Linked DNA regions of Methylovirgula sp. 4M-Z18. The protein of the gene in region 1 interacts with the protein of each later gene in a pairwise test. Links are inferred from orthologs where the notes say so. Each region holds a gene or a part of one and is shown in the gene's direction. Other genes may lie near its edges.

Evidence for each region.
Region 2: the proteins of dnaQ (region 1) and V9T28_RS15210 interact in binary tests that used the Escherichia coli proteins (3 or more experiments, as listed by UniProt). The link is inferred for Methylovirgula sp. 4M-Z18 from one-to-one orthologs.
Region 3: the proteins of dnaQ (region 1) and dnaE interact in binary tests that used the Escherichia coli proteins (3 or more experiments, as listed by UniProt). The link is inferred for Methylovirgula sp. 4M-Z18 from one-to-one orthologs.

Annotation. Positions count from the first base shown.
Region 1 is NZ_CP149574.1:4,518,926-4,521,978, forward strand. What follows is about bases 125-3,028. They hold dnaQ (DNA polymerase III subunit epsilon), read left to right. Parts: upstream 125-1,176; coding sequence 1,177-1,881; downstream 1,882-3,028. Other genes in these bases: V9T28_RS20880 (Maf family protein), read left to right, coding at 125-483; coaE (dephospho-CoA kinase), read left to right, coding at 579-1,166; secB (protein-export chaperone SecB), read right to left, coding at 1,919-2,398; V9T28_RS20900 (FxsA family protein), read right to left, coding at 2,539-2,979. Outside these bases: more of V9T28_RS20880, read left to right, coding at 1-124. UniProt on the Escherichia coli protein: DNA polymerase III is a complex, multichain enzyme responsible for most of the replicative synthesis in bacteria. The epsilon subunit contain the editing function and is a proofreading 3'-5' exonuclease.
Region 2 is NZ_CP149574.1:3,268,501-3,271,542, reverse strand. What follows is about bases 48-2,940. They hold V9T28_RS15210 (DNA polymerase III subunit gamma/tau), read left to right. Parts: upstream 48-513; coding sequence 514-2,367; downstream 2,368-2,940. Other genes in these bases: recR (recombination mediator RecR), read left to right, coding at 2,792-2,940; V9T28_RS15205 (YbaB/EbfC family nucleoid-associated protein), read left to right, coding at 2,407-2,730; V9T28_RS15220 (HIT domain-containing protein), read right to left, coding at 48-350. Outside these bases: more of V9T28_RS15220, read right to left, coding at 1-47; more of recR, read left to right, coding at 2,941-3,042. UniProt on the Escherichia coli protein: Part of the beta sliding clamp loading complex, which hydrolyzes ATP to load the beta clamp onto primed DNA to form the DNA replication pre-initiation complex.
Region 3 is NZ_CP149574.1:2,089,029-2,093,211, forward strand. What follows is about bases 1-4,034. They hold dnaE (DNA polymerase III subunit alpha), read left to right. Parts: upstream 1-360; coding sequence 361-3,834; downstream 3,835-4,034. Other genes in these bases: V9T28_RS09690 (winged helix-turn-helix transcriptional regulator), read right to left, coding at 3,893-4,034. Also shown: more of V9T28_RS09690, read right to left, coding at 4,035-4,183. UniProt on the Escherichia coli protein: DNA polymerase III is a complex, multichain enzyme responsible for most of the replicative synthesis in bacteria. This DNA polymerase also exhibits 3' to 5' exonuclease activity. The alpha chain is the DNA polymerase catalytic subunit.

The DNA of each region.
Region 1 (3,053 bases):
CTCGAGCGCGAACATGGCGGATCGCCCGAAAGTCTCGCACGGCATCTGGCCCGCGCCAAGGCATTGGCCGTCAGTGCGCACCATCCCAAACATTATGTTCTGGGCTGCGATCAAATCCTGTGTCTTGACGGCACGATCTTTCATAAGCCCGAGACGATGCAGGACGCGGCGGCCCAGTTGCAGCAATTTGCCGGCAAGACGCATCGCTTGATCTCCGCCTTCAGCCTCGTTGCGCGCGGCGATGTCATTGCCGAAGAGTCCAGCGAAGCGCGCCTGTCCATGCGGAAGATGTCGGGCGACTTCATCGCCGCCTATCTCGATGCGATAGGGGACGCGGCGTTACAGTGCGTCGGCGCCTATCAGATCGAGGGTACGGGCATGCACTTGTTCGAGACGGTCGAAGGCGATCATTCGACGATCTTGGGGTTGCCGCTGCTGAAATTGCTTGCGGCCCTGCGGCGCTTGGACCTGATGATCGGCTGACAGGTTTTGCGCAGCAAGGAAGTCCATGCGCGTGACAGCTTGTGCATAAGTCCTGTATAGGCTGTGTATAAACTTGTATTTGTGAGGCCTTCGTCATGCTCGTTCTTGGTCTCACCGGCTCCATCGGCATGGGCAAATCGACGGTGGCGGCGGTTTTCCGCGCTATGGGCGTTCCGGTCGATGATGCCGATGCGAGTGTCCATGCGCTTTATCGCGGCAAGGCCGTTCCGTTGATCGAAGCGGCCTTTCCAGGGGTCAGTCGCGCCGGCGCCATTGATCGCGCCTTGCTCGGGCAACAAGTGCTGCACGATCCCGAGCAATTGGCAAAATTGGAATCGATCATCCATCCGCTCGTGCGCGAGATGCGTGACGCGTTTTTGCAGCAGGCTGAAAAGAACGGTGCGCGCGTCGCGGTTGTCGATATTCCGCTGCTTTTCGAAACGGGTGGGGATAAGTACGTGGATATGGTCGTCGTCGTCTCGGCGCCGCTCGCCGTGCAAAAGGCGCGCGTGCTAACACGCGAAGGAATGAGCGAAGCGCGCTTCCACGCCATTCTCGCCAAACAGATGCCGGATGCGGAGAAGCGGCGCCGGGCGCATGTCGTGATCGATACGGCGGGGGATCTCGATTTCACCAGGCGGCAGGTGCGGGATCTGTTGCGGGCGCTCAGCGCACTAGATTAGGTTGATAACGATGCGTGAGATCATTCTCGATACCGAAACGACGGGGCTCGATCCCAACAAGGGCGATCGGCTCGTCGAAATCGGCTGTGTCGAAATCGTCAATCAGATCCCTTCGGGCCAGACCTACCACGTCTATATCAATCCGGAACGCGACATGCCGATGGAGGCGTTCAACGTGCACGGCCTGTCGAGCGAGTTCCTGAGCGACAAGCCAGTGTTTACCGCTGTCGTCGACGACTTTCTCGCCTTCATCAGCAACGCGCGCTTGGTCATTCACAACGCCGAATTCGATATGCGTTTCATCAATGCCGAATTGAAACGCGCCGGGCGCGAGACGATCGGCATGGAGAATGTGGTCGATACGCTGGCGATCGCGCGGCGCAAGCATCCAGGCGCGCCCAACAATCTCGATGCCCTGTGCCAGCGCTATCGCATCGACAATTCGCGCCGCACCAAGCACGGCGCATTGATGGACGCGGAGATTCTCGCCGAAGTCTATGCCGAGCTGAGCGGCGGCCGGCAGGCCGCGCTTGGATTGAGCTCCAACGTGGTGGCGATGCGCCAGGAGGCGGGCAAGTCGCGGGTCAAGACGCGCCCCACGCCGTTGCCGCCGCGCGTGACCGACGAAGAGCTTGCCGCCCATCGCACCTTCGTCGCGACGCTCGGCGAACAATCTATTTGGGCGCAATATTCAAAAGAAAAAACGGACCAGTGAAAGGGTCCGTTTTCGCGCTATACGGCTGCTTTTTCGCTCAAGTCTTGGCTTGCACCGCGGCCGACTCCGCCATGCGTTGGGCGTAGAGCGAGGCAAAGTCGATCGGGTCGAGATTGAGCGGCGGGAAACCGCCATTGGAGACCGTGGAGGAGATGATCTGCCGGGCGAAGGGGAAGAGGAGCCGCGGGCATTCGATCATGACGACCGGATGTACATGTTCCTGCGGGAAATTCGCCACCCGGAAAATGCCGGCATAATCGAGTTCGAATTTGAACAAGGGCTTGGCGGCATCGCCGGCGAAGCCTTCGATCATCAAATTGACCTCGAAAAGGTGATCGCCCACCTGCTTGCCGTTCACATTGACATTCACGGAAAGGCCCGGTTGGCCTTGCTGGCCCTCCAAGGATTGCGGCGCGCGCGGGTTCTCGAAGGACAGGTCCTTAATATATTGCGCGAGAACGGCGAGTTGCGGGGCAGCCTCGGTGTCTTGGGCGGCTTTGCCATTGGCCTCGGCCATGGGAGGTCTCCTCAGGGTGGGAAATCGTGCGAATCTACGGTTGGCCTAGGTTCCGTGCCCTAGCGCCGCCGCCGCGTAGCACGGATGATCACAGCGAACAAGGTGGGACCGGTGCGCAAAAAGCGGGCCGCGTTCCACTCCTATCGCGGCTCGTCGACAGGCTTCCACAGATCGGCGGAAAGATCGACCACCTTGGGTTGTTTGGGCGCGCGCGGGGCGGTAAAGGCTGGCGCCGGCGCCAAGCGGCCGGTCAGCCATTGCCGGATGACCGGTAGGGCGAGGACGAAGCCCACGACGTCGGAAAGAAATCCCGGCAAAATCAACAGAATAGCGCCAATCGCCGTCAATGTGCCGTCGACCACCGCGCTTTCGCGCAGCACGCCGCCGTCCAAATTGCGGCGCAAGGCGGCGATCGTGTCCTGGCCGAGTTTTTTCAGCAGGAGTCCGCCCAAAATGCTGGTCGCGAGGCCCAAGAGCAGGGCTCCACCGAGGCCGATTGCCTCCGCCACTGCCCAAAAAGCGTACCATTCGGCCACGAACCAAGCCAGAACGGCGAGAATCACGATGTGTTTGCGGCGCATGATCAACCTCTTAGGGCGAAACCAACATCCTGCCGCGGAATCCGAAAACCTCGTCAGGCCAGCGGAACAGGGCT
Region 2 (3,042 bases), 1.3 Mb from region 1 along the record:
CAGACCGGCCCAGGCCAGGCCGCATCGCCTTCGGACCGGGCTACGACGTGAATGTGCAATTGCGGCACCATATTCCCCAGCGCACCGACATTCAGCTTGTGGCACGCCGTTGCCGCCTTGAGGGCCGTGGCGGCGCTTGCGATTTCTTCCATCAGAATGGACCGTTCCGGCGCTGTGAGATCGATGATTTCACGGATTTCGGCGTGCCGCGGGACGAGGATAAGCCACGGAAATCGCTGATCATTCATCAGGAGGACGCGGCAGAGGGGCAAATCGCCAACAAGAAACGTGTCGGCGGCGAGGCGCGGGTGCAGGGCAAAGGTCATGGTTGATACACGAGAATCTGACATCCAACTCTTGCACAAGCGGCCCTCATAGTCCAAATAGAGCCCCGGGAGGTTGGCAGTGGACGTTTCACTCGCCAACCGGGTCAGGACCGGAAGGTAGCAGCCCTAACGAGACCGAGCGGGTCTCTGTCCAGCCTCCTACCTCCTTGAAATTTATGGGCAGGTGATGAGCGACACGCCAGTTTTGGACCAAACGCCGTCTGGTGATGCCGAACCGGGTTTCGATCTTGGCCCCGAGCCAGCCGCCAAAACCGCCGCCACGCCCTATCGCGTTCTTGCCCGCAAATACCGTCCGGCCAATTTCGATGACCTGATTGGCCAGGAGGCGATGGTCCGCACCTTGTCGAACGCCTTCGATCTGGGGCGCATCCATCAGGCCTATATTCTGACCGGCGTGCGCGGGGTGGGCAAAACCACCACCGCCCGCATTCTCGCCCGCGCGTTCAATTACGAAGTGGCGGATGCGCCGGGCAAGCCGGGCGTGCATCGGCCGACCATTCACATGCCGGTGCTGGGCGAACATTGCCAGGCGATCATCGAATCGCGCCATGTCGATGTGATCGAGATGGATGCCGCCTCCCACACCGGTATCGACGACATCCGCGAGATCATCGAGAGTGCGCGCTATCTGCCCGTTTCCGCGCGCACCAAAGTCTATATCATCGACGAAGTGCACATGCTCTCGAAGGCCGCCTTCAACGGGCTGTTGAAGACGCTCGAAGAGCCGCCCGAGCATGTGAAATTTCTGTTCGCGACGACCGAAATCGAGAAAGTGCCGGTGACGGTGCGCTCGCGCTGCCAGCGGTTCGATTTGAAGCGTGTCGAGTCCGACGTGCTGATCAAGCATCTTGCCAATATCTGCGGCAAGGAAAAGGTCGAGATCGAACCGGAGGCCTTGAGCCTCATCGCCCGCGCGGCGGAAGGTTCGGTGCGCGACTCGCTGTCGCTCACGGATCAGGCGATCGCGCATGGCGCGATGATGGGCGGCAAAATCGACGCGGAAAGCGTGCGCCATATGCTGGGCCTCGCCGATCGCGGCCGCGTCATCGACCTGTTCGAGGCCTTGATGAAAGGCGATATGGCGGTGGCGCTGGGCGGCTTGAAGGCGCAATACGATCTTGGCGCCGACCCGGGCCAGGTGCTCGCCGATCTGGCCGAATTCGTGCATTTCGTCACGCGCCTGAAGTTAGTACCGGATGCGGCGCAGGATCCTGCCGTCACGCCGGAGGAGCGCGACCGCGGCGGTGCGTTTGCAAAGACCTTGAGCATGGCAGTGCTGACGCGCGCGTGGCAAATGCTGCTCAAGGGCCTCAGCGACGTGAAGGAAAGCCCACGCCCGCTTGCGGCCGCCGACATGGTGTTGGTGCGGATCGCCTATGCCGCCGATCTGCCGCCACCGGACGAGGTGTTGCGCAAATTGCAGGCGGGCGGGTCGATCGCTGCGCCGCAAGCTGCAATGCCGGCTGCACCCCCGCGCGGCACTTCCGCCTCTGCCGCAATGGCTACCGCTTACAACCTGCGCCCCCAGCAGATGGCTGTCGCCGAGCCCGTTCCTGCGGGACCGCGGCTCAATACGCTGCGTGATGTCATCGCTTTGTGTGACAAGCATCGCGACATTCAGCTGAAGATCGCGATCGAGCGTGACATCCGGCTCATCCATTTCGAGCACGGCCGGATCGATTTTGAATTGAGCCCCGGCGGTTCGCCGCAGCTTGCGCAGACATTGATGCGCAAGTTGCAGGAGTGGACCGACACGCGCTGGATGATCTCGATCTCAAAGGGCAATGCCGCGCCCTCGCTGCGCGAAGTAGCGGAGGAGACTGAGCGCCAGAAGTTGGCCGGTGTTCGTGCAGATCCACTGGTGCGCAGCGTGCTCGAACAATTCCCCGGCGCGGAAATCGTCGCGGTGCGCTCGATCGTGCCCGAGGCGCCGCCTGCGCTGGAACCGCTCGATCCGCCACAGCAAGGCGACGATGAAGTCAGCTACGGCGACTCGTTTTACACCGAGGACGACCTCTAACCGAGACCGTCATTTCAAGGATAACCGAAGGAGATCGCGATGCGCGACGTGATGGGGCTGATGAAGAAAGCCCAGGAAATGCAGGCCAAAATGCAAGACATGCAGGCCGAGATGGAGCAGACCTTGGTCGAGGGCCAATCGGGCGGCGGCCTCGTGCGCGTCACCCTGACCGCGAAGGGCCAGATGAAAGGTATCGCGATCGATCCGTCCCTGCTCAAGGCCGACGAGGTGGAGATCCTCGAAGACCTTATCGTGACCGCGCATGACGATGCGCGCAAGAAAGGCGAACGCCTCATCGAAGAAAAGATGAAGGCGATGACCGCGGGCCTGCCGCTGCCGCCCGGCATGAAACTGCCGTTCTAACGCTGAGCCTTTCTTCTCCCGCCTTGCGGGAGAAGGGATTCCAACACATCGGAATTTCTGCATGGCGGAACGTATCGTTGGTCCTGAAATCGAGCGTCTCATTCAACTGCTCGCTCGCTTGCCCGGCCTTGGACCACGTTCGGCGCGGCGCGCCGCTTTGCATCTGATCCGCAAGCGCGAGGAACTTCTTGCACCACTTGCGGATGCTATGCAGACGGCGCGCGAACGCATTGTCACCTGCAGCACGTGCGGCAATGTCGATACGTCCGATCCGTGTAATTTGTGCCGCGACGAACGGCGCGACGGACAGGT
Region 3 (4,183 bases), 2.4 Mb from region 1 along the record:
GACCGGTGACGGCGGCGAACATTTTCCGCAAGCGCGGAAGAGCACGGCAGACTTCCCGTTTAGGATTCATCAACCAAAATCACCGACGAAAACCGTCCCCGATTTGTTCTTCCTTGAGAAAAGAACACAAATAGAACATATTGAGATCGTACCAAATACAGGAGGACGTGATGCTGTTTTCACTGCTGGAAGATCTCACGGAAGTCTGCGCTTTGGGCGCTTTCGTCACGATGGTGGGCTGCGCGGCCAAGGTCCTCGGGGCGATGTGAATCCTGGGGCTTATCCTGGTCTAGCGTGAACTCGCTCTCGACGCGCGCCGCGCCGGGGGCCACAAAGGAGCCCTATAAAGGAACGCACGCTTTGAGTCGGATTTTGCAAGACGTCGGTTTCGTGCATTTGCACGTTCATTCCTCCTTCTCGCTGCGCGAGGGAGCGTTGACCATCGCCAAGCTGGCGAAATTCGCCAAAGCCGATGCGATGCCGGCCTTGGCGATTACCGACACCAACAATCTGTTCGGCGGCCTGGAATTTTCCGAGAAGATCTCGAAGGAAGGCATTCAGCCGATCGTGGGGATTCAGCTCACGCTGGAATTCGGCGATGCGGAGGCGCTCGGCTCACGCCTCCTGCGCGGCGATGCAGGGCGCGGATCGGTGGTGCTGCTGGCGGCGACCGCTGCCGGCTATGCCAATCTCATGCGCATCGGGTCGCGCGCCTGGCTCGACCCGTCCGCCGGCGACACGCCGCATGTGCGGCTCGACCGGCTCGACGACATTTCGGGCTTGATCGCCTTGAGCGGCGGGCCGGGCGGGCCGCTGGATCGGGCGCTTTCCGCCGAGCGGCCGGAAGTGGCGCTCGCCCGGCTGCAAAAGCTGCAGGAGATTTTCGGCGACCGACTTTACGTCGAATTGCAGCGGCACGGGCTTGAGAACGAGAAGCTGAACGAAGGCCAGCTCCTCGATTTTGCCTATGGCAACGGCCTGCCGCTGGTGGCGACCAACGAGAGCTTCTTCGCCGCGGCGTCCGACTACGAAGCGCATGACGCGCTGATCTGCATTGCCGAGGGCACGGTAGTGGGCGATCCAAACCGGCGGCAATTGTCGCCGGAGCATCGGCTCAAGAGCCGCGCCGAGATGGTCCAGCTTTTCGCCGACCTCCCGGAAGCGACCGCCAATACGATTGAAATCGCCATGCGCTGCGCCTACCGGCCGCGCACCGGCAAGCCCATTCTGCCGCGCTTCACCAGCGAGGACGGAACGCCGGTCGATGAAGTCGGCGAGTTGTGCGCCCAAGCGGAAAAGGGTCTCAAGAAGCGCCTTGCCGCGTCGCCGCCCGCGCCCGGTTTTTCGGTCGAGGATTACGAAAAGCGTCTGGCCTTCGAACTCGACGTCATCATACGCATGAAGTTTCCGGGTTATTTCCTTATCGTCTCGGACTTCATCAAATGGGCGAAGGCGCATGACATCCCGGTCGGTCCGGGCCGCGGTTCGGGCGCCGGCTCGCTCGTCGCCTATGCGCTGACGATCACCGATCTCGATCCGATGCGCTTCGGCTTGCTGTTCGAGCGTTTCTTGAATCCCGAACGTATCTCGATGCCGGACTTCGACATCGATTTTTGCCAATATCGGCGCGACGAGGTGATCGCCTATGTCCGCGAGCGCTATGGTCGCGATCGCGTCGCCCAGATCATCACCTTCGGCTCGTTCCTGGCGCGCGGCGTCATGCGCAACGTCGGCCGCGTGCTCGAGATGCCGCTGGGCCAAGTCGACCGACTCGCCAAGCTCGTGCCGCAGAATCCGGCGAATCCGATCAGTCTGGCCGATGCGATCAAGTCGGAAGTCAAATTGCGCGAGGCGGCGGACGAGGAGCCGCGTGTCGCCAAGATGCTGGCGATTGCCGGCACGCTCGAAGGGCTTTACTCCAACGCCTCGACCCATGCCGCGGGCATTGTGATTGGCGACCGGCCGCTCGATGAGATCGTGCCGCTGTATCAGGATCCGAAATCGGACATGCCGGCGACCCAGTTCAATATGAAATGGGTGGAGCCGGCAGGCCTGGTGAAGTTCGACTTCCTCGGCCTCAAGACGCTCACGACTCTCGCAACCACCGTGCAACTCTTGAAGAAGCGGGGCATCGATATCGATCTGACGGCGCTGCCGCTCGACGACCAGAAAACCTTCGACATGTTGGGGCGCGGCGAAACGATCGGTGTGTTCCAGGTGGAATCGGCGGGCATGCGCAAGGCCCTTGTCGAAATGCGGGCCGACCGGCTGGAAGACCTCATCGCGCTCGTCGCGCTCTACCGGCCAGGCCCGATGGCTAATATTCCGGTCTATTGCGCGGTTAAGCACGGCGATCAGGCGCCGGATTACATTCACCCGAAAATCGAACCGGTGCTGAAGGAGACGTTCGGCGTCATCATCTATCAGGAACAGGTGATGCAGATCGCGCAGATCCTGTCCGGCTATTCGCTCGGCGAAGCGGACATGCTGCGCCGCGCGATGGGTAAGAAGATCAAGGCGGAAATGGACGCCCAGCGCGCCCGTTTCGTCGACGGCGCGATGAAGGGTGGCTTGGAAAAGGCCAAGGCGGACGAGATTTTCGACCTCCTGGCGAAATTCGCCGACTATGGCTTCAACAAAAGCCACGCGGCCGCCTATGCGCTGATTGCCTATCAAACCGCATGGTTCAAGGCCAATTACCCGGTCGAGTTCCTGGCCGCGTCGATGACGCTCGATAAATCCAACACCGACAAATTGTCGGAATTCCGCAACGAGGCGCGCCGGCTCGGCATCAAGGTCGAGCCGCCGTCCGTCAACAAATCGGGCGTGGATTTCGAGGTGCATCAAGGCGCCGACGGCGCCTTGAACATTCGCTATGCGCTGTCAGCTGTCAAAGGGGCCGGCGAAGGGCAGGTGGGGTCGCTGGTGAGTGCGCGTGGCGCGCAGCCGTTCGACTCGCTGGGCGATTTCGCCCGCCGCATCAACCCGCGCGAGGTGAACAAGAAGGTTCTGGAGAGCCTTGCGGCGGCGGGCGCCTTCGACGACCTGGAATCGGACCGTGCTCGGGCCTTCGCGGCGGTCGAACCGATTCTGTCCTTGGCCAATCTCACCCAGGAGGAAGCGCAAGCCGGCCAGTCGGCGCTGTTCGGGGAGGTGGAGGCGGAGGCGCCGTTGCTTGTGCCGCATGTCAGCCCATGGCCAGCGGCGGACAAATTGGCGCGCGAATTGGACGCGATCGGTTTCTTCCTCTCGGGCCATCCACTGGACGATTATGCCTCGGTCCTGACGCGCCTGCGCGTGACGCGTTGGGCGAATTTTGCCCGGGACGTCAAGGCGCGCGGGGCAGGGGTAGCGCAACTCGCCGCCACCGTGCTCGACCGGCAGGAGCGGCGCACCAAATCAGGCTCGAAAATGGGAATCGTCAATCTGTCCGATCAGACCGGACAATATGAGGCGATCCTGTTTCAGGAAGGGCTCAACCAATATCGCGACCTTCTTGAAAAAGGCCGGGCGCTTTTGATCACGGTCGAGGCGCGGGTCGAAGGCGAGGACGTGCGGGCGCGCATCACGGCCGCCGAACCGCTCGACCAGGCGGCAAGCCGCGTCCAAAAAGGCTTGCGCATCTTCGTCCGCGACAGCGGCCCGATCGCTTCGATCCATGAGCGTTTGAAAGCCCGCGAAGGCCGCGCCGAAGGGGAGGTGTCGCTGGTTCTGATGCTGGAGAAGGAAAAGAACGAGGTCGAAGTGAAGCTGCCGGGCAAATATGTCGTCTCGCCGCAGGTCGCCGGAGCGCTCAAGGCCGTGCCGGGAATTGTCGCGGTCGAGCACCTATAGGGTACGGTGAGGCTCACAAAGTACGTTAAAAATATGATGCAATATTCTGATATAAAATTTATTTTATGCCTTGAAAGGCAGGACCGTCAAGGTTCTGCCGATCATAGCGCTCCTGCGCAGCAAGCACCTCCGCAATGTGGTTGGTCGTCCAGGCTGCTATATTCGCAGCAACGCAAGATAGCGTTTGCCCGAGCGGAGTAATCGCGTATTCGACCGTGACCGGAACGGTGGGGAAAGCTTGCCGGGTGATCAGACCGTCCCGCTCCAATTTTTTGAGGGTCTGGCTGAGCATCTTTTGAGAAATACCTTCAACCTCTCGCTTCAATTCATTGAATCGAATTGGCTTCAT